Regions from separate parts of the Streptomyces sp. NPDC030995 genome, predicted to be linked through region 3. Evidence: riboswitches for the same ligand, from Rfam matches in the RefSeq annotation. Region 3 holds a riboswitch; each other region holds the start of a gene.
The links. Region 3 has a riboswitch for cyclic di-AMP ahead of ACZ45T_RS27470 (M23 family metallopeptidase). Riboswitches for the same ligand answer to the same signal wherever they lie in the genome.

Region 1: linked by a shared signal. The riboswitch ahead of ACZ45T_RS14545 (transglycosylase family protein) and the one ahead of ACZ45T_RS27470 (M23 family metallopeptidase) in region 3 are both predicted to bind cyclic di-AMP.
Region 2: linked by a shared signal. The riboswitch ahead of ACZ45T_RS15555 (M23 family metallopeptidase) and the one ahead of ACZ45T_RS27470 (M23 family metallopeptidase) in region 3 are both predicted to bind cyclic di-AMP.

What each region holds. Positions count from the first base shown of each region.
Region 1 is NZ_JBVIFS010000007.1:208,258-215,484, forward strand. It holds gene ACZ45T_RS14530 (globin domain-containing protein) at 1-753, opposite strand, end outside; gene ACZ45T_RS14535 (cytochrome P450 family protein) at 876-2,150, shown strand; gene ACZ45T_RS14540 (transglycosylase family protein) at 2,254-3,303, shown strand; cyclic di-AMP (ydaO/yuaA leader) riboswitch at 3,580-3,752, shown strand; gene ACZ45T_RS14545 (transglycosylase family protein) at 3,756-4,457, shown strand; gene eno (phosphopyruvate hydratase) at 4,731-6,017, shown strand; gene ACZ45T_RS14555 (FtsB family cell division protein) at 6,127-6,615, shown strand; gene ACZ45T_RS14560 (DUF501 domain-containing protein) at 6,672-7,208, shown strand; gene ACZ45T_RS14565 (Ppx/GppA phosphatase family protein) at 7,205-7,227, shown strand, end outside.
Region 2 is NZ_JBVIFS010000008.1:173,458-180,684, reverse strand. It holds gene ACZ45T_RS15560 (GntR family transcriptional regulator) at 1-555, opposite strand, end outside; gene ACZ45T_RS15555 (M23 family metallopeptidase) at 739-1,539, opposite strand; cyclic di-AMP (ydaO/yuaA leader) riboswitch at 1,553-1,711, opposite strand; gene ACZ45T_RS15550 (M16 family metallopeptidase) at 1,966-3,333, opposite strand; gene ACZ45T_RS15545 (M16 family metallopeptidase) at 3,354-4,715, opposite strand; gene ACZ45T_RS15540 (DNA gyrase/topoisomerase IV subunit A) at 5,006-7,227, shown strand, end outside.
Region 3 is NZ_JBVIFS010000021.1:121,005-128,231, forward strand. It holds gene ACZ45T_RS27450 (phosphorylase family protein) at 1-565, shown strand, start outside; gene hpnH (adenosyl-hopene transferase HpnH) at 571-1,602, shown strand; gene ACZ45T_RS27460 (aspartate aminotransferase family protein) at 1,599-3,002, shown strand; gene ACZ45T_RS27465 (tyrosine-protein phosphatase) at 3,022-3,813, opposite strand; cyclic di-AMP (ydaO/yuaA leader) riboswitch at 4,138-4,312, shown strand; gene ACZ45T_RS27470 (M23 family metallopeptidase) at 4,316-5,260, shown strand; gene ACZ45T_RS27475 (SGNH/GDSL hydrolase family protein) at 5,414-6,208, shown strand; gene ACZ45T_RS27480 (MBL fold metallo-hydrolase) at 6,363-7,227, shown strand, end outside.

The sequences.
Region 1 (7,227 bases), on a different contig from region 3:
CCAGCCGGTGCCGGCGGCGATGAAGCTGACCGGGCGGTCCTCGCGGCGGAGGGTCAGCTGTCCGCCGGCCGCGCTCAGCCGCAGCATGTCCCCCGGCCCCGCCTCGCGCACGAGGGAGGTGCTGAGCCGCCCCCGGTCGATCCGGCTGACGTGCAGGTCGAGGGTGCCGTCGGCGCGGGGGGCGTTGCCGATGGAGTACGTACGCCAGGTGGTCGGGACCCGCTCGCTGCTCACGCTCGTGTACTGGCCCGGGAGATAGGGGAAGGGGGCGAGCGGCCTCAGCGTCAGGACGGCGATGTCCTGCCCGTACTGGAGGTGGCGTACGACCTCCGCGTCCCACCACGGCGGGTCCTCGGATGAGGCGGCGCCGCCCATCATGGCGTCGGCGATCACCTGGTAGGCCTCGGCCCAGGCCTTCTCCACGCGCGGGGTCCAGGCCTCGCCGGAGGTCTCGGCGAGTGCGGCGAGCAGGCTGGAGCCCACGGCCGCGTAGTGCTCGGGGCCGGCCAGGAACTTGCGGTGGTCGCGCCCCAGGTCGCGTAGATAGGGGACGACGGTCTCGTCGTCGAAGTGGGCGATCACGTGCGTGAGCGCGGCGAAGAGCCGGTCCCGCTGTCGCTCCATGTCCTCGTGTGAGGCGGGGAACAGGTCACGGATCCCGGGGTTGTGCCAGAAGAGGTGGGAGTAGAAGAACTTGACCGCGTGCTCGGCCCGTCTCTCCACCACCGCGAAACTGCTCTTCAAGATCCTCACATCCACAAAATCGAAAGTAGGAATGTCTGACAAGGTGAGGTCAAGTGATGGCCGATCTGCGGACAGCCGCGACGAACCGGGCCATATGGGGTGCCGGCTCGGCGCCGGGATACGGTCATCGGGTGCATGAGCAGATCCCCGCAAACCCAGCCGACACCCCTGCCACCGAGGGCCCGACCCTCTTCGACTGGGAGTTCGCAACCGACCCGTACCCGGCCTACGCATGGCTGCGCGAGCACTCCCCGGTGCACCGCACCAAGCTCCCCAGCGGGGTCGAGGCCTGGCTGGTCACCCGCTACGCCGACGCCCGCCAGGCCCTGGCCGACCAGCGGCTCAGCAAGAATCCGGCGCACCACGCGGAGCCCGCGCACGCCAAGGGCAAGACCGGGATCCCGGGGGAGCGCAAGGCGGAGCTGATGACGCATCTGCTCAACATCGACCCGCCGGACCACACCCGGCTGCGGAGGCTGGTGTCGAAGGCGTTCACCCCGCGCCGGGTCGCCGAGTTCACCCCGCGGGTGCAGGCGCTCACCGATCACCTCATCGAGCAGTTCGTCGAGAAGGGAGAGGCGGACCTCATCCACGAGTTCGCCTTCCCGCTCCCCATCTACGCCATCTGCGAGATGCTCGGCGTACCGCGCGAGGACCAGGACGACTTCCGCGACTGGGCGGGGATGATGATCCGCCACGGCGGTGGCCCGCGCGGCGGAGTCGCCCGTTCCGTGAAGCAGATGCGCACCTATCTCGGGGAGCTCATCCACCGCAAGCGGGACGATCTGGGCAATGACCTCATCTCCGACCTGATCCGGGCGAGCGACCACGGCGACCACCTGACGGAGGCGGAGGCCACGGCGATGGCTTTCATCCTCTTGTTCGCAGGTTTTGAAACCACGGTTAATTTGATTGGGAATGGACTGCATGCCCTTTTCGTGAACCCGGATCAGCGCGAGCGCCTCCAGCTCTCCCTCGCCGCGGGCGAGAGTGGACTGCTGGCCACCGGTGTCGAGGAGCTGCTCCGCTACGACGGCCCCGTGGAACTGGCGACCTGGCGGTTCGCCACCGAGCCGCTGACCCTCGGCGGCCGGGAGATCGCGGTCGGAGATCCGGTCCTGGTCGTCCTCGCGGCCGCCGACCGGGACCCCGCACGGTTCGCCGATCCGAACACCCTGGACCTCTCCAGGACCGACAACCAGCACCTCGGATACGGGCACGGCATCCACTACTGCCTGGGCGCCCCGCTCGCACGACTTGAAGGGCAGACCGCGCTCGCGACTTTGCTGACGCGTCTGCCAGATCTGGAACTGGCTGTTCCGCCTGAAGACCTGCGCTGGCGCGGCGGACTGATCATGCGTGGCCTGCGCACTCTTCCCGTCCGCTTCACACCTCGGAACGTTTGATAGCCGCCTGACCAGAAGTCAGTTCACGGCCGGAGTTGTGACAATCGTTCGAAGGCCGCTAGGTTCTGCCGTTACCCCGCCGTTATGCGAAAGGTGCACCTTCATGCGTTCCGGGAACGGCCGCCACAGACGACCCCGCCAGGTCCCCGCGCTGGTAGTCACAGCCGGAGTCACTGGCTCCGCGCTGGCCCTGCCGCTGCTAGCGGCCACCAGTGCCACCGCCGCCGACACGTCCACGTGGGACAAGGTCGCCGAATGCGAGAGCGGTGGCTCCTGGAGTGCCAACTTCGGCAGCGGCGCCTACGGCGGGCTCCAGTTCACCCAGGAGGAGTGGCAGAGCGCCGGCGGGCTCGACTTCGCCGAGCGGGCCGACCTCGCGAGCCGCTCCCAGCAGATCGCCGTGGCCGAGCGGGTGCTCGCCTCGCAGGGGCCGCAGGCGTGGCCGCTGTGCGCGACCTCCGCCGGGCTGGACCGGCAGGGTCCCGCCGCGGCGGTGGACCCCGGTCTGCCCGGTGCCTCCGGGACGATCGCGCCCTCCCCGTCCCGCCCGGACGACACCGTGCCCTCCCGCGCGGGCGAGCGGCCGGCCATCGACTTCGGGGCCCCGACCGCGTCGGGCCCGGTGATCCCGAGCCCGTCCGGCTCTCCCTCGTACCTGATTCCCGACGCGCCGTCCGTCGGACTGCCCGTCATGCCCGTGCCGGACGCCCCGTCGGCGCCGGTCGTCCCGGGCGACTCGACCACGCCCCCGGCGACCCCCGGAGGCCCGACGGCCCCGGCTGACCCGACGGCTCCGGCCGACCCGACGGCCCCGACCGTCCCGGCGGACCCGAGCGCGCCCGCGACCCCCGGCCGGCCCGCGGTGGACCCGACGGCTCCGGCGGCTCCGGCGGCCCCGGCGACTCCGGGCGCCACCCCCGCCGAGGGCAATGGCAAGCACCGCGGTGAGCCCGCCCCCGAGGCTCCCGCACCTTCTGACGCGCCGTCGGAGCCCACGTACACGGTGAAGGCGGGCGACAGCCTGGCCGCCATCGCGGATGCCAAGGGGGTCAAGGGCGGCTGGAACGAGCTCTACCAGGCCAATGAGCAGGTCATCGGCAATGACGCCAACCTGATCAAGCCCGGTCAGAACCTGGATCTAACCGTGCAATAAGGACACTTCGGCGGCCCGGAAAGGGATGGTTGTCGGTTTTCGGCAAGTGAGACATGCGTCTCTTCCGGTCAACTGGCGTGTCCCACCTCGGGGCTTCCGCAAACCCCGGCCTCACCTGCGCAAACACCCCGGCGGGGAGCGCAAGTAGGGGCCCTCTCTCCCCGATGTTCCTCGTTGAACATCGGGGAGAGACCTGTCTACCTTCTGAATCGCTCGCCACCGCGAGCTCCTTCGACCGCATCGCCGAATCCTGCCGGCGGACGGGGGGAACAGTCGTCGCGTCAAGCGCCGAAGGCAGGAGCGGGGGAACCAAGGTAGGTGCCGGGAGCGGCCGTTGAGAGACGGTCACGCCACCGGCTTGGGGTTAAGAGGTGCGACTGGGTCGCATCGCCGGGCACTCATCAGCCCGAACCCGACAGCTCACCTCGTAGGCGTCGGTGAGGAGAAACCTCATGCTGCTTTCCGGCAAGGGCAAGCACCGTCGCGGTACTGCTATTGAGCGGACTGCCCGCCTCGTAACGCTCGCCGGTGTCGCCGGTGTGGCCGTGGCCGCTCCGCTGATGGCCGCGGGCACCGCCTCCGCCGCGACCGCCTCCGAGTGGGACAAGGTCGCGCAGTGCGAGTCCGGTGGCAACTGGGCCATCAACACGGGCAACGGCTACTACGGCGGCCTGCAGTTCTCGTCCTCCACGTGGGCCGCGTACGGCGGCAAGTCGTACGCCGCGCAGGCCAACCAGGCCTCGAAGTCCCAGCAGATAGCCATCGCCGAGAAGGTCCTCAAGGGCCAGGGCAAGGGCGCCTGGCCGCACTGCGGCGTGGGCCTGTCGAACTCCTCGTACACCGGCGGCGGGTCCACCGAGACCCCGAAGAACACCAAGCCGAAGGCCGACACGAAGAAGACCGAGCAGAAGGCCGCGCCGAAGAAGGACACCAAGCGCGCCGAGACCCCGACCACCCGCTCCGAGCGCGCCGAGGCTCCGGCCGCGCCGAAGACCGGCAACGGCTCGTACGAGGTCAAGTCCGGTGACACCCTGGGCACCATCGCCGAGGCCAACGGCGTCCAGGGCGGCTGGGAGAAGCTGTTCGAGCTGAACAAGGACATCGTCTCGGACGCCGACCTGATCTACCCGGGTCAGAAGCTGAAGCTCAGCTGAACACTGCGGCAATAGCCGCAGGAGTCTGAACGACACAGACCGTTCCCACCGCCCGGCGCGTCTCCCCCCACGCGCCGGGCGGTGGCGTTCGCGCCGGCGCCACCGCGCGGATACCGGAGTCCTATGTCCCGGAAGAGGGGTATTCGGTCCCTTTTTCGTCCCAGGACCCGGGCGGTCGGCAGGTCGAGTCCCCGGATCCGGTTAGGCTCTAGTCGGCAAGGCCATCCCACGGCCTGACGCCACCGCACACCCAGCGTCACATCCCAGAAGGAGATGCTCGTGCCGTCCATCGACGTCGTCGTAGCCCGGGAAATCCTGGACTCCCGAGGCAACCCCACGGTCGAGGTCGAGGTGGGCCTCGACGATGGCAGCACCGGCCGTGCTGCAGTTCCGTCCGGCGCCTCCACCGGTGCCTTCGAGGCCATCGAGCTCCGTGACGGTGACCCCAACCGTTACTTCGGCAAGGGCGTGGAGAAGGCCGTCCTCGCCGTCATCGAGCAGATCGGCCCGGAGCTCGTCGGCTACGACGCCACCGAGCAGCGCCTGATCGACCAGGCCATGTTCGACCTGGACGCCACCGACAACAAGGGCTCGCTCGGCGCCAACGCCATCCTCGGCGTCTCCCTCGCCGTCGCGCACGCCGCGTCCGAGGCCTCGGACCTTCCGCTCTTCCGCTACCTCGGCGGTCCGAACGCGCACCTGCTGCCCGTTCCGATGATGAACATCCTCAACGGTGGGTCGCACGCCGACTCCAACGTGGACATCCAGGAGTTCATGATCGCCCCGATCGGCGCGGAGTCCTTCTCCGAGGCGCTGCGTTGGGGTGCCGAGGTCTACCACACCCTCAAGAAGGTCCTGCACACCAAGGGCCTCTCCACCGGTCTCGGTGACGAGGGCGGCTTCGCCCCGAACCTGGACTCCAACCGCGCCGCGCTCGACCTCATCGTCGAGGCCATCAAGCAGGCCGGCTACACCCCGGGCAAGGACATCGCGCTCGCGCTCGATGTCGCCGCGTCCGAGTTCTACAAGGACGGCAAGTACGAGTTCGAGGGCAACTCCCGCTCGGCCGCCGAGATGACCGACTACTACGCGGAGCTCGTCTCCGCGTACCCGCTCGTCTCCATCGAGGACCCGCTGTACGAGGACGACTGGGACGGCTGGAAGACCCTCACCGACCGTCTGGGCGCCAAGGTCCAGATCGTCGGCGACGACCTCTTCGTCACCAACCCGGAGCGTCTGGCCCGCGGCATCGAGGAGGGCTCCGCGAACGCCCTGCTCGTGAAGGTGAACCAGATCGGTTCGCTGACCGAGACCCTCGACGCCGTCGAGATGGCCCAGCGCAACGGCTTCAAGTGCATGATGTCGCACCGCTCCGGTGAGACCGAGGACGTCACCATCGCCGACCTCGCCGTCGCCGTGAACTGCGGTCAGATCAAGACCGGCGCCCCGGCCCGCTCGGACCGTGTCGCCAAGTACAACCAGCTGCTGCGCATCGAGGAGATCCTCGACGACGCCGCGGTGTACGCGGGCCGCTCCGCCTTCCCGCGCTTCAAGGGCTGATCACGGGCTGATGCCCGCGACGGGCCCCGGCCTCCGTACGTCCCCGCACTCGGTCCCGTACCGTGTGCGGGGACGTATTGCGTAGTGCGTACATAGGGGAGGCGGATCAATGGCCGGGAACCGGGATCGGTTCTCCACCTTCTCCACCGCGACCAGGCTCAAGCAGCTCGGCGAGCGGACCGCCGCCCACGTCTACCGCTCGCAGTCCCGCCGCCAGGTCCGCCGCAGCCGGCTCACCGGCCGCGCCGCGCTCCTGGTGCTCGTCCTCTGTACGCTGGTCGTCGCCCTCGCGTATCCGATGCGCCAGTACGTCTCCCAGCGCTCGGAGATCGCGGAGCAGCAGCGGTCCGCCGCCGCCGCGCGGGACCGCCTGGAGCGGCTGCGCGACGAGAAGGCCCGCTGGCAGGACGACGCGTACGCGGAGCAGCAGGCGCGCAAGCACCTGCACTTCCTGCGCCCGGGGGAGGTCGGCTACATCATGAGCGACCCCGGGTCCCAGCCGCCCGAACCGCACCGGACCGGCCAGGCCGGGTCCGACCGGCCCTGGTACTCGAACGTCTGGGACGGCGTCGACAAGGCCGACCGCCCGGGCGAGTGACCACCCGCACACCACCGCAGCACCCATCCACGAGAACGAAGAGACTTCCTCCAGGCATGCAGACGCCCCCGCCCCAGACCGACCGGACCGAGCCGACCGACGCGGACATCGAAGCGTTCCAGCAGCAGCTCGGCCGCCCGCCGCGCGGGCTGCGCGCCATCGCGCACCGCTGCCCCTGTGGACAGCCGGACGTGGTGGAGACCGCGCCGCGGCTCCCCGACGGCACCCCCTTCCCGACGCTGTACTACCTGACGTGCCCGCGCGCGGCCTCCGCGATCGGCACGCTGGAGGCCAACGGCGTGATGAAGGAGATGCAGGCCCGGCTCGCCGAGGACCCGGAGCTCGCCGCCGCCTACCGGGCCGCGCACGAGGACTACATCCAGCGCCGCGACGCCATCGAGGTGCTCCAGGGCTTCCCGAGCGCCGGCGGGATGCCGGACCGCGTGAAGTGCCTGCACGTGCTGGTCGGCCACTCCCTGGCCGCGGGCCCGGGCGTGAACCCGTTCGGCGACGAGGCCCTGGCGATGCTGCCGGAGTGGTGGGCCAAGGGCGCCTGCGTCACCCCGTGCGCGGACAAGAAGGACTCCGAGTGACCCGGGTCGCGGCCATCGA
Region 2 (7,227 bases), on a different contig from region 3:
CGCGTCCCCGCGGGCCACCGCGTCCACGATCGCGCCGTGCTCCGCCCAGGACTCCACGGGCCGGACCGGCGCCTCCACCACGTACATCCACGCGACCTTGTGCCGCATCTGCGTGAGCAGGGCGATCAGCCCGGGGCTGCCGGAGGCCTGGGCGAGCGTCTCGTGGAACCAGCCGCCCAGCGACCTCAGATCCTCCCCCTGGCCCCGCCTGGCCCGCTCCTGCCCCAGCCTGACCAGCCCGCGCAGCACCTTCAGGTGCGCCTCGGTGCGCCGCCGGGCCGCCCTGGCCGCCGCCAGCGGCTCCAGGAGCATCCGCAGCTCCAGGAGGTCGGCGGCCTCCTGCTCGGTCGGCTCGGCCACGCAGGCTCCCGCGTGGCGCCGCGTGGTCACGAACCCCTCGGACTCCAGGGTCCGCAGCGCCTCGCGGACCGGGACGCGCGAGACTCCGTACCGGCGGGCCAGCACCTCCTCGGTCAGCCGACTGCCCGGTTCGAAGACCCCTGAGACGATGTCGTCGCGGATTGCTGTGCATACTGCGTGCGCAGGAATACGCAAGACCGAACCTCCGCCTATTTCCGACTGCCAGCCTCAATGCGCGCACTCGCGCGTGCTGCGACTCTATTGCAACACACGATAATTTCCGAGAGCAGCCGGGAAATACGAAACATTTGCACGGGGCTCAACACGAAGACCCCGGCTCGGGGAGCCGGGGTCTTCGGTGAAAGGGTGCGGGACGGGTCAGAGATCGACGCCGTGCGAGCGCAGGTACGCGACCGGGTCGATGTCCGAGCCGTACTGCGAGCCGGTGCGGGCCTCGAAGTGCAGGTGCGGGCCGCTGGAGTTGCCGGTGGAGCCCGACAGGCCGATCTCCTGGCCGGCGGTGACCTGCTGGCCGACGGAGACGCTCAGCGAGTGCAGGTGCCCGTACTGCGTGTACGTACCGTCGTTGTGCTTGATGACGACGTTGTTGCCGTACGCGCCACCCCAGCCGGCCTCGACCACGACACCGACGCCCACCGCGTGGACCGAGGTGCCGGAGGAGGCGTGCAAGTCGATGCCGGTGTGGCTGCCGGAGGACCACATGCCGCCGCCCGCGTGGTACTGCGTGCTGACGTACGAGCCGTCGATCGGGGCGACGAAGGTGTTGAGGCGCTTGCGCTCCTCCTCGCGGGCCGCACGCTCGGCGGCTTCGCGCTCGGCCTTCGCCTTGGCCTCGGCGAGGCGCTTGGCCTCGGCGGCCCGCTGCTTCGCCTCGGCCTCGGCCTGCGCCTGGGCGGCGGCGTGGTCGGCGGCGCGCTGCTGGGACTCGGCCTGGTCGGTGATGTCACCCGCGAGGTCCTCGGCGACGACGACGGCACCCAGCCCGTTCTCCGGGGCGGAGCTGCTGTGGTTGTCCGCGGCGAAGGCCGGGGCGGCGAGGGAGCCGACGACACCCGTGGTGGCGATCGCGGCGATACCGGCGTAACCGGCGGTCTTGCGGCTCAGACGGCTGGATCCACGGTGCTTGCCGGAACCAGCGGGACGACTGCCAAACGCCATGAAGGGTTTGATCCTTTCCTTCCTTCTCGCCTACCGGGTTAGCTGACGGGTTCGGAGCAGGAAGGTCTCCTACGGGCCTCCTCTGGCGAGGCGGCCCGATTCACCCCAGGGACACATGTGGGTCCCCGGCTCCCCAGGCTCGCGCCTGACGGGGACTCGGCGATCGCTGTCCGGTGCCGCGGGTGCGGCGGGCACAACTGACGGACAGCACGGCCGACGCTAGGCGGATCATCAGTCAATCGCCAAACAGACGCGGCTTTTTGTTGCGTACGCCACACCACATAAAAGCAACCTCACCACCAAACGGACAAAAGGGGCCCCGGCGGACAAGCCCGCCAGAGCCCCTTTCAGGATGCGTCAGTTGACCGTCACGCGGCCGACGTCCCGTCGTCGGTCGGTCGTCGGTCGGTCGGTCGTCGGCCGCCGTCAGTCGGTGACGACGCTGACCTCGCCGATCCCGAGGGCCCGCACCGGCGCCTCGATCTGCGCCGCGTCGCCCACCAGGATGGTGACCAGCCGGTCCGCCGGGAAGGCCTTCACGACCGCCGAAGTCGCCTCCACCGTGCCGGTTTCGGCGAGCTGCGCGTACAACTGCGCCTGGTAGTCGTCCGGCAGCTCCTGCTCGACCTGGTCGGCGAGGGTGCCGGCCACGGAGGCGGCCGTCTCGAACTTCAGCGGGGCCACGCCCACCAAGTTCTGTACGGCCACGTCGCGTTCGGCGTCGGTCAGACCCTCCTCCGCGAGGGTGCGCAGCACCGTCCAGAGGTCCTCCAGCGCCGGTCCGGTGTTCGGGGTGTCCACCGAGCCGCTGATGGCGAGCATCGAGGCGCCCTTGCCGTCGGCCGTGGAGCGCAGTACCTGGCCGAAGGCGCGCACGCCGTAGGTGTACCCCTTCTCCTCGCGCAGCACCGCGTCCAGGCGGGAGGTGAGCGTGCCGCCGAGGCAGTACGTACCGAGCACCTGGGCCGCCCAGACGCGGTCGTGGCGGTCCGGCCCGATGCGGCCGATCAGCAGCTGCGTCTGGACCGAGCCGGGCCGGTCCACGATGACCACCCGGCCGGTGTCGTCGGCGGTCACGGACGGCACCGGGAGGGGTTCGGCGGTGCCGCCCGTCCAGCTGCCGAGGGTGTCCGCCAGGACGGCGTCGAGGTCGATGCCGGTCAGGTCGCCGACGACCACGGCCGTGGCGGTGGCGGGGCGTACGTGGGCCTCGTAGAAGGCGCGTACGGCCGCGGAGTCGATGCGGGCGACCGTCTCCTCGGTGCCCTGCCGCGGGCGGGAGATCCGCAGGGACGCCGGGAAGAGCTCCTTGGAGAGCTGCTTGGCGGCGCGCCGCGACGGGTTGGCCAGCTCGTGCGGGATCTCGTCGAGCCGGTTGCGCACCAGCCGGTCGACCTCGGCGTCGGCGAAGGCGGGGGCGGCGAGCGCCTCGGCGAGCAGGCCCAGCGCCTTGGGCAGCCGGGAGGCCGGGACCTCCAGGGAGACCCGGATGCCCGGGTGGTCGGCGTGCGCGTCGAGGGTGGCGCCGCAGCGCTCCAGCTCGGCCGCGAACTCCTCGGCGGAGTGCTTGTCGGTGCCCTCGGAGAACGCGCGCGCCATGATGGTCGACACGCCGTCCAGGCCCTCGGGTTCGGCGTCGAGCGGGGCGGCGAGGTTGATCTCGACCGCGATCACCTGCTGGCCCGGCCGGTGGCAGCGCAGCAGGGTCAGCCCGTTGGACAGCTGCCCGCGGTCCGGGGCCGGGAAGGCCCACGGCTGCGGCTCGCCGGCCTGCGGGCGCGGGTGGAAGGTCATCGTGACGGCTGCGGTCTCGCTCACTGCTCCGCCCCCTCGTTCTCGTCGTGCTCGCCGGACTCGTCGGACTCGTCGTGCTCGTCGGCCGCGAGCGGCTCGTAGACGAGCACGGCGCGGTTGTCGGGGCGCAGCCGGGCCGCGGCCACGGCCTGCACCTCTTCGGCGGTGACGTCCAGGACGCGCTCCACGGCGGTCAGCGCCAGCTGCGGGTCACCGAACAGCACCGCGAAGCGGCACAGTTGGTCGGCGCGGCCGGCCACCGTGCTCAGCCGGTCCAGCCACTCCCGCTCCAGCTGCGCCTGGGCGCGCTCCATCTCCTCGGCCGTCGGGCCCTCGGCGGCGAAGCGCGCGAGCTCCTCGTCGACGGCCGCCTCGATGGCGGGGATCTCGACCCCGCTGGAGGTCTTGACGTCGAGCCAGCCCAGCGAGGGCGCACCGGCCAGGCGCATCATGCCGAAACCGGCCGCGACGGCCGTCTGGTCGCGGCGTACGAGGCGGTTGTGCAGCAGCGAGGACTCACCGCCGCCCAGGATCGTCAGCGCCACATCGGCGGCGTCGCACTCGCGGGTGCCGTCGTGCGGGAGCCGGTAGGCGGCCATCAGCGCGCGCGCCGGGACCTTCTCGACGATCTCCTCGCGCAGCTGCTCCCCGATGGTCTCGGGCAGGGTGCCGTCGCGCGGGGGCTGCTTGCCGTCGTGCGCGGGGATGGTGCCGAAGTACTTCTCGACCCACGCGAGCGTCTGCTCCGGGTCGATGTCGCCGACGACCGACAGCACCGCGTTGTTGGGTGCGTAGTACGTGCGGAAGAACTCGCGCGCGTCCTCCAGGGACGCCGCGTCCAGATCGTCCATGGACCCGATCGGGGTGTGGTGGTACGGGTGGCCCTCGGGGTACGCCAGGGCGGTCAGCTTCTCGAAGGCCGTGCCGTACGGAACGTTGTCGTACCGCTGGCGGCGCTCGTTCTTGACCACGCTGCGCTGGTTCTCCATGGACTCGTCGTCCAGGGCCACCAGCAGGGAGCCCATGCGGTCCGCTTCCAGCCAGAGGGCGAGCTCCAGCTGGTGGGTCGGCATCGTCTCGAAGTAGTTGGTGCGCTCGAAGCTGGTGGTGCCGTTGAGGGAACCGCCGGCTCCCTGGACCAGCTCGAAGTGCCCGGTTCCGGGTACGTTCGCCGACCCCTGGAACATCAGGTGCTCGAAGAGGTGAGCCAGGCCGGTACGGCCCTTGACTTCATGGCGCGAACCGACGTCGTACCAGAGGCAGACCGCGGCGACCGGGGTCAGGTGGTCCTCGGAAAGCACCACGCGCAGGCCGTTGGCCAGCCGGTGCTCGGTCGCTGTCAGGCCGCCGGAGCCGGCCTGGGCGGTGGCCGTGTGACCCATGGGCATGTGGTCCCTTCGATCGCGATGCAGAGATTTCTGTCAGACCTGCCACTGTATGCAAGCGCGTCGGCCGCCGGATAAGTTCCCGGGTCACTCCCCACGACTCCGTCTGGGGGGACCCCCGGGGTCGGAGTCGGCGTTGTCGGTGCCTCGGGCCACAATGGTCCGCGTCGCACCCCCAGCCGGACCCGTTCACGACCCGCAACACCAGACCAGACCCAGCCAGACCCAGCCAGACACCCAGCCAGACACCCAGCACACCCCATTCTTGGTTAAGGAGCCGCGCAGCGATGGCCCGCCGCAGCACGAAGACCCCGCCGCCGGAGGATTTCGAGGAGAAGATCCTCGACATCGACGTCGTCGACGAAATGCAGGGCTCCTTCCTCGAGTACGCGTACTCGGTGATCTACTCCCGCGCCCTGCCCGACGCCCGGGACGGCATGAAGCCGGTACACCGCCGGATCGTGTACCAGATGAACGAGATGGGTCTGCGCCCCGACCGCGGCTACGTGAAGTGCGCCCGCGTCGTGGGCGAGGTCATGGGCAAGCTCCACCCGCACGGTGACGCGTCGATCTACGACGCCCTCGTGCGCATGGCCCAGCCCTTCTCGATGCGACTGCCGCTGGTCGACGGCCACGGCAACTTCGGCTCGCTCGGCAACGACGACCCGCCGGCCGCGATGCGTTACACCGAGTGCAAGATGGCCGACGCCACGTCACTGATGACGGAGTCGATCGACGAGGACACCGTCGACTTCACCGCCAACTACGACGGCCAGGAGCGGGAGCCGGTCGCGCTGCCCGCCGCCTACCCGAACCTGCTGGTCAACGGCGCGTCCGGGATCGCGGTCGGCATGGCCACCAACATGCCCCCGCACAACCTCGGCGAGGTCATCGCGGCCGCCCGCCACCTGATCCGCCACCCGCACGCGGACCTGGAGGCGCTGATGCGCTTCGTACCGGGTCCCGACCTGCCCACGGGCGGCCGGATCGTCGGACTCTCGGGCATCAAGGACGCCTACGAGAACGGCCGCGGCACCTTCAAGATCCGCGCGACGGTGGCCGTGGAGAACGTGACGGCCCGCCGCAAGGGCCTGGTCGTCACCGAACTGCCCTTCACGGTCGGCCCCGAGAAGGTCATCGCGAAGATCAAGGACCTGGTCGGCTCGAAGAAGCTCCAGGGCATCGCCGACGTCAAGGACCTCACCGACCGCTCGCACGGTCTGCGCCTGGTCATCGAGATCAAGAACGGCTTCCACCCCGAGGCCGTCCTGGAGCAGCTCTACAAGCTGACGCCGATGGAGGAGTCCTTCGGCATCAACAACGTGGCGCTGGTGGACGGGCAGCCGCTGACGCTGGGCCTCAAGGAGCTGCTGGAGGTCTATCTCGACCACCGCTTCGAGGTCGTCCGGCGGCGCAGCGAGTTCCGCCGCACCAAGCGCCGCGACCGGCTGCACCTCGTCGAGGGCCTGCTGGTGGCGCTCATCGACATCGACGAGGTCATCCGGCTCATCCGGGACAGCGAGAACTCCGCGCAGGCCAAGGCACGGCTCATCGAGCGGTTCTCGCTGAGCGAGATCCAGACCCAGTACATCCTGGACACCCCGCTGCGCCGGCTCACCAAGTTCGACCGCCTGGAGCTGGAGTCCGAGCGCGACCGGCTGACCGGCGAGATCGACGAGCTGACCGGGATCCTGGAGTCCGACACCGAGCTGCGCAAGCTGGTCTCCACGGAGCTGGCGGCCGTCGCGAAGAAGTTCGGCACCGAGCGCCGGACGGTCCTGCTGGAATCCGCCGGGACCGCGGTGGCGGCGGTTCCGCTGGAGGTCGCGGACGACCCGTGCCGGGTGCTGCTGTCCTCGACGGGCCTGCTGGCCCGTACGGCGAACGGCGATCCGCTGCCGGAGGAGGAGGGCGGCGCCCGCGCCAAGCACGATCTGATCGTCTCGCAGGTCGCGGCGACCGCCCGCGCCGACGTGGGCGCGGTCACCTCGTACGGGCGGCTGCTGAGGCTGTCGGTGATCGACCTGCCGCAGCTGCCGGACACCCACGCCGCGCCGAACCTGTCGGGCGGCGCCCCGGTCTCGGAGTTCCTCTCCGGGCTGGAGGCGGACGAGAAGGTGATCTGCCTGACCTCGCTGGACGAGTCCTCGCAGGGCCTGGCGCTGGGCACCGAGCAGGGCGTGGTCAAGCGCGTCGTGCCGGACTACCCGGCCAACAAGGACGAGCTGGAGGTCATCACCCTCAAGGACGGTGACCGGATCGTCGGCGCGGTCGAGCTGCGCACGGGCGAGGAGGACCTGGTCTTCATCACCGACGACGCCCAGCTGCTGCGCTACCCGGCGAGCCAGGTCCGCCCGCAGGGCCGCCCGGCGGGCGGCATGGCGGGCATCAAGCTCGCCGACAACGCCAAGGTGATCCACTTCTCGGCCGTGGATCCGGGCCGGGACGCGATGGTGTTCACGGTGGCGGGCTCGCACGGGACCCTGGACGACTCCGTGCTGTCCGGGAA
Region 3 (7,227 bases):
TGCGGGACGAGGCGCCCCGGATGAGTACGCCCTGCTGCGTACGGGTATGGGCCCCCGCGCGGCCGAGCGGGCCGTCGGCCGCGCGCTGGAGCGGCCGGGCATGGGCCGGGCCGCCGTCCTGGCCACCGGATTCTGCGCCGGGCTGGTCCCGGGCATGCACCCCGGTGACCTGGTCGTCGCCGAGGAGACCCGGGATCAGGAGGGGGCCGTCAGCTGTACCGGAATCGCCCTGCTCGCCGAGGCACTGGCCCGGGCCGCCCCGGGCCGGACCGTGCACACCGGCGCCCTGACCGGATCCGACCACGTCGTCCGCGGCCAGGAGCGCGCGCACCTGCGCGCCACCGGAGCCATCGCGGTCGACATGGAGTCCGCGGCCACCTTGCGGACCGCGATCCGGGGCGGCAGCCGTCCGGTTGCGGCCGTCCGGGTGATCGTGGACGCTCCGGAGCATGAGCTCGTCCGTATCGGCACGGTTCGCGGGGGAATATCGGCCTTCCGTGTCCTGCGTGCCGTACTGCCCGCGTTTTATGACTGGCACCGTTCTTTGCTGCTCCCCAGGAGGTGAGCCAGATGGCCATGCCGCTGCGCCAGACCATCAGGGTCGGGACGTATCTTCTCGAACAGAAGCTCCGCAAGCGCGAGAAGTTCCCGCTGATCGTCGAGCTGGAACCGCTCTACGCGTGCAACCTGGCCTGTGAGGGGTGCGGGAAGATCCAGCACCCGGCCGGGGTGCTCAAGCAGCGCATGCCGGTCGCCCAGGCGGTCGGCGCCGTGCTGGAGTCCGGTGCGCCCATGGTGTCCATCGCGGGCGGCGAGCCCTTGATGCACCCGCAGATCCACGAGATCGTCCGGCAGTTGGTGGCGAAGCGGAAGTATGTCTTCCTCTGCACCAACGCGATGCTGCTGCGCAAGAAGATCGAGAAGTTCACCCCGTCCCCGTATTTCGCCTTCGCCGTGCACATCGACGGCCTGCGCGAGCGGCACGACGAGTCGGTGGCCAAGGAAGGCGTCTTCGACGAGGCGGTCGCGGCCATCAAGGAGGCGAAGAGGCGCGGATTCCGGGTGACCACCAACTCCACCTTCTTCAATACCGACACCCCGCAGACGATCATCGAGGTACTGAACTACCTCAATGACGACCTCCAGGTGGACGAGATGATGATCTCGCCCGCGTACGCCTACGAAAAGGCTCCGGACCAGGAGCACTTCCTCGGCGTCGAACAGACTCGTGAACTCTTCAGGAAGGCCTTCGCGGGCGGCAATCGGCGGCGCTGGCGGCTCAACCACTCCCCGCTCTTCCTGGACTTCCTGGAAGGAAAGGCCGATTTCCCCTGCACGGCCTGGGCCATCCCGAATTACTCCCTCTTCGGCTGGCAGCGCCCCTGCTATCTGATGAGCGACGGCTACGTGCCGACGTACCGGGAACTGATCAACGACACCGACTGGAGCAAGTACGGCCGCGGAAAGGACCCGCGCTGCGCGAACTGCATGGCGCACTGCGGCTACGAGCCCACCGCCGTCCTCGCCACCATGGGCTCCCTCAAGGAATCCCTGCGGGCGGCCCGGGAGACGATCGGCGGCAACCGGGAAAAGTCGGCATGACACCCGCGTCAGGAGGGGGCAAGGGCTTCGACCTCGCCGCGCTGCTGGCCGAGCGCGGCGCGGAACGGTACGAGCTGCACGCGCGGCACCTCAACCACCAACTGCCCAGGATGCTCCACACGATCGGCTTCGACAAGGTCTACGAGCGGGCCGAAGGCGCCCACTTCTGGGATGCCGAGGGCAACGACTACCTCGACATGCTGGCCGGCTTCGGGGTGATGGGCCTGGGCCGGCACCACCCGGTCGTCCGCCGGGCCCTGCACGACGTCCTGGACGCCCAGCTCGCCGACCTCACCCGCTTCGACTGCCAGCCCCTGCCCGGGCTGCTGGCCGAGAAGCTGCTCTCGTACAGCCCGCACCTGGACCGGGCCTTCTTCGGCAACAGCGGCACCGAGGCGGTGGAGACGGCCCTGAAGTTCGCCCGGTACGCCACCGGGCGACCGCGGGTCCTCTACTGCGACCACGCCTTCCACGGACTCACCACCGGCTCCCTCTCGGTGAACGGGGAGGGCGGGTTCCGGGACGGCTTCGCGCCGCTGCTCCCCGACACGAGGATCGCGCTGGGCGATCTGGCCGCCCTGGAGCGGGAGCTGAAGCGCGGGGACGTGGCCGCCCTGATCGTCGAGCCGGTCCAGGGCAAGGGGGTCCTCGCGGCCCCGCCCGGATTCCTGCTCGCCGCGCAGGAACTGCTGCACCGGCACAAGGCTCTGCTGATCGCCGACGAGGTGCAGACCGGCCTCGGACGCACCGGGTACTTCTACGCGTACCAGCACGAGCCGGGCGTGGAGCCCGACCTGGTGTGCGTGGCCAAGGCGCTGTCGGGCGGCTACGTGCCCGTCGGCGCGACCCTCGGCAAGGACTGGATCTTCAAGAAGGTCTACTCGTCCATGGACCGGGTGCTCGTGCACTCCGCGAGCTTCGGGTCCAACGCGCAGGCGATGGCGGCGGGGCTGGCGGTGCTGTCGGTCATGGAGGACGAGGAGGTCGTCGCCAACGCCCGGGCGATGGGCGATCTGCTGCGCGGGCGGCTGGCGGCGCTCGTGGACGAGTACGAGCTGCTGCACGAGGTGCGGGGGCGCGGTCTGATGATCGGCATCGAGTTCGGCCGGCCGTCCTCGTTGGGGCTGCGCAGCCGCTGGACGATGCTCCAAGCGGCCCGCAAGGGGCTCTTCGCGCAGATGGTCGTCGTGCCGCTGCTCCAGAAGCACCGGATCCTCACCCAGGTCTCCGGGGACCAGCTGGAAGTGATCAAGCTGATTCCGCCGCTGATCGTGGACGAGCGGGACGTCGACCGGTTCGTCGGAGCCTTCCGCGAGGTCATGGACGAGGCGCACGGCGGGTCCGGGCTGATGTGGGACTTCGGCAGGACCCTGGTGAAGCAGGCGGTCGGCAACCGCTGACCGCCCGCTGCGCCGGACGTCAGTCGAGCAGCTGCTCGCGGAGACGGCCCAGGGTCTCGGGTGTGAGCCCGAGGCCCTGCGACAGGTAGCGGTCCACGCCGCCCCAGGTCTCGTCGATGGTCTCGAAGGCCCCGAGCAGGTACTCGGCGCGGGCGTCGAAGAGCGGGGCGAGCAGCTCCGTCACCTCGGGGGAGCGGGCCTCGGCGGACCCGTCGCTCCGGCGGACCCGGTAGCGGCGGTGCGGGGCGTTCGACTCCAGGTAGTCCGCGACGATCGCCTCGCGCTCGACGCGCAGCGCGAGCAGGGTGACGGCGATCGACAGGCCCGCCCGGTCCTTGCCGGCCGCGCAGTGCAGGAGGGCCGGGACGCTGTCCTCGGCGAGGGCGTGCAGGACCCGGCTGTGCTCGGCGGTGCGGTTCTTGATCATCCCGCGGTACGAGTTCGCCATCCGGGCCGCGGCCTTCCCGTCGCCCAGGATCGAGCGGAGCTGCTCGACGTCGCCGTCGCGGACCATCTTCCAGAACTCGCGGCCGTCGGCCGGATCCGAGAGCGGGATGTTGACGTTCCGCACGCCGGGCAGTTCCACGTCCTGGCCCTCCAGCGCGTGGTCGGCGCCGTTGCGGAAGTCGAAGACGGTGTGGAGGCCGAGCGAACCGAGAAAGTCTGCATCGGTTTCGGTGGCATGCGCGAGATGTCCGCTTCGGAACAGTCGTCCCGTCCTGACCCTTCGTCCGTCAGAAGTCGGCAATCCGCCCACATCGCGGAAATTGCGCACTCCGGACAACTCCGGCTCCTGTATCTGCTGGGTCAAGGGAACTCCTCCGCTTCGTCGTGCTCGTTGTGGGTGCTCTGTCCGAATTACACTACTTGGCGATAACTTGCCATCAGCGGAGGCGAGATCGGGCACGTCCCCGTGAGCCAGATCATACGGTGACCGTGAGTGCCTGATCACGAAAGCCGAATGGCCGCGTCGGAACGGTTGTTGGCGGTGCGGAATGGACAGAGGGTGACCGGAATTCCGGCGGACCCTCATCCCTGTTATTCCGTCAGGGAATTCATGGCTTGTTCGGCGTGGCCTTTTGGGATTACGTTCGCGATCGATCCGGGTGGATCGCCGAATCCTGCCGCCGCCCGGAAACCGCACCCGACTATTCACGCGCGGCAGGAGCGGGGGAACCAGGTAAGCCGCTGTCCCGGATCTTCGAGCCGGGACGGCTAGGGGTGAAGCCGTACATGTTCCGTTCATGTGCGGCCGGACATCTCCAGTCCGAACCCGACAGCTCACCTCGCAGGCGCCGGAGAGGAAATGCGCCATGCCTGCAAAGGGTAAGCACCGCCGTCCCAAGTCCCTCTCGATATCGCGCGGTTTCGCCGTCGCCGGCACCGGTGGCGCTGCCCTCGCGCTGCCGCTGATGGGCACCGCCGGCGCTCATGCGGCCGGTGCCCCGGCCGCCGCGACGACCGCCGTCACCACCGTGGCCCCCGTGGTGGCCCCGCAGGTCCCGGTCTCGCTCCAGGCCGCGGTCGCCGCGCCGACCGTGTACACGGTCGTGCCGGGCGACTACCTCTCCAAGATCGCCGCCGAGCGCCACCTGTCGGGTGGCTGGGAGCAGCTCTACGCCGACAACCGCGAGGCGGTCGGCAGCGACCCGTCGCTGATCCACCCTGGCCTGAAGCTGAACCTCGGTGGTGCGGGTGAGGCGGCTCCGGCCGAGTCCGCTCCGGCTCAGAAGCCGTCCCAGAAGCCGGCCCCGAAGCCCGCTTCGAAGGCCGCCCCGAAGCCGGCCGCGAAGGCCGCCCCGGCGCAGCAGGAGGCCGCCGCCGAGGCGCCCGCCGCCCAGCAGCAGTCGGCCTCTTCCTTCGTGGCGCCGGTGAGCGGCGGGATCTCCACCCAGTACAAGGTCGCGGGCAGCATGTGGTCCTCCGGCTACCACACCGGCGTCGACTTCATCGCGAGCTCCGGCACCACCGTCAAGGCGGTCGGCGCGGGCACCGTGGTCTCCGCCGGCTGGGCCGGCGCGTACGGCAACGAGGTCATCATCCGGCACGCGGACGGCAACTACTCGCAGTACGGCCACCTTTCCCAGCTCTCGGTCTCGGTCGGCCAGAGCGTCACCGCCGGCCAGAGCATCGGCCTCTCCGGCTCCACCGGCAACTCGACCGGCCCGCACCTCCACTTCGAGATCCGTACGGGCCCGTCCTACGGCTCCGACATCGACCCGATCGCCTACCTCCGCTCGAAGGGCGCGAGCCTCTGACGGCACCCGCCGTCGGCGCAGGGACACGCGTGAGGCCGGGACCCGAGGGGGGTCCCGGCCTCACGTGTACATATTCCTTATCCCGCGGGTGGTATAGATCACGGCCCGTCAACCCCTCATTACGTTGGCGTAGGTTGGTTACGGGAGTGAAGGATGTGTCCCGTGGCAGCGACGACGACGAAACTCAAGACCATCGGCTCGTACGCGGCGATCGGGGACAGCTTCACCGAAGGCGTGGGGGACCCGGGACCCGGGGATTCATTTCTCGGCTGGGCGGACCGGCTCGCCGTGCTCCTGGCCGATCAGCGCGAAGAACACGACTTCCGGTATGCGAATCTCGCGGTGCGCGGCAAGCTCCTCGACCAGATCGTGGCCGACCAGCTCCCGAGGGCCAAGGCCCTCGCGCCGGACCTCGTCACCTTCTGCGCGGGAGGCAACGACATCATCCGGCCCGGCAGCGACCCGGACGACGTGGCGGAACGGTTCGAGGCGGCCGTGGCCGACCTCGCCGGAGCCGTCGGCCAGGTCATGATCACCACCGGCTTCGACACCCGCGGTGTGCCGGTGCTCAAGCACCTCCGGGGCAAGGTGGCGACGTACAGCGCGCACGTGCGCGCCATCGCCGACCGCTACGACTGCCCGGTGCTCGACCTCTGGTCGCTGAAGTCCGTACAGGACCGGCGGGCCTGGGACGCCGACCGGCTGCACCTGTCGCCCGAGGGGCACACGCGGGTCGCGCTGCGCGCCGGGCAGGTGCTCGGGCTGGACGTCCCGACCGACCCCGACCAGCCGTGGCCGCCGCAGCGGCCGCGCGGATCGGTGGACGTGACCCGGGACAACATCCAGTGGGCCCGCGACCACCTCGTGCCGTGGATCGGTCGGCGGCTGCGCGGGGAGTCCTCCGGGGACCACGTGGAGGCGAAGCGGCCGGACCTGCTGCCGCTGTAGGAGGCGGGACGGGGGACGCGGGGGCGCGGTCGCGGGCCGGGGCGGGGGAGGCGGCCGGGGTCGGGGGCCACAAGCGGAATCCTTCGGGGCCGGTGTGCGTTGGGATGGTCGTAGAGCGACGACCACCCCTGACCCCACCCTCCCAGGAGGCGCTTTGACCGGCTCCCGTCCCCTGCGTCCGCGGCTGCGTGCCCTGCGGCCCGAAGCCTTCGGCGCGGACCCGTCCGGCGCCCGGCTGGAGCGGATCCGCCGCTCGCCGAACTTCGCCGACGGCGTCTTCCAGAACCCGCTCGGGGCCCGGAACAGACCCTCGGGGTCGATGGCGGAGTTCGCCAAGATCTACTTCCACCGGGAGCAGCGGGCGCGGCGCAGTCCCGCCGCACCGATCCCCGTGTACCCGACGACCCTGGCGGAGCTGGCGAAGCCGCCCGCGAGCGGTCTGCGGCTGACCTGGATGGGCCACTCCAGCGTGCTCGCGGAGATCGACGGCCGCAGGGTGCTGTTCGACCCGGTGTGGGGCGAGCGGTGCTCCCCCTTCCCCTTCGCCGGCCCCAAGCGGCTGCACCCGGTGCCGGTCCCGCTGGCGTCGCTGGGGAAGGTCGACGTCGTGGTCATCTCGCACGACCACTACGACCACCTCGACCTGCCCACGATCAAGGACCTGGCCGGTACGGACACGGTCTTCGCCGTCCCGCTGGGAGTCGGCGCGCACCTGGAGCGATGGGGCGTACCGGCCGACCGGCTGCGCGAGCTGGACTGGAACGAGAGCACCAAGATCGCCGGTCTCTCGCTCACGGCGACGCCCGCCCGGCACTTCTGCGGACGCGGCCTGCGCAACCAGCAGCACACCCTGTGGGCCTCCTGGGTCGTCGCGGGCGACGAGCACCGGATCTACCACAGCGGGGACACCGGCTACTTCCCCGGCTTCAAGGAGATCGGCGCGGAGCACGGGCCCTTCGACGCCACGATGATCCAGATCGGCGCGTACTCGGAGTACTGGCCCGACATCCACATGACCC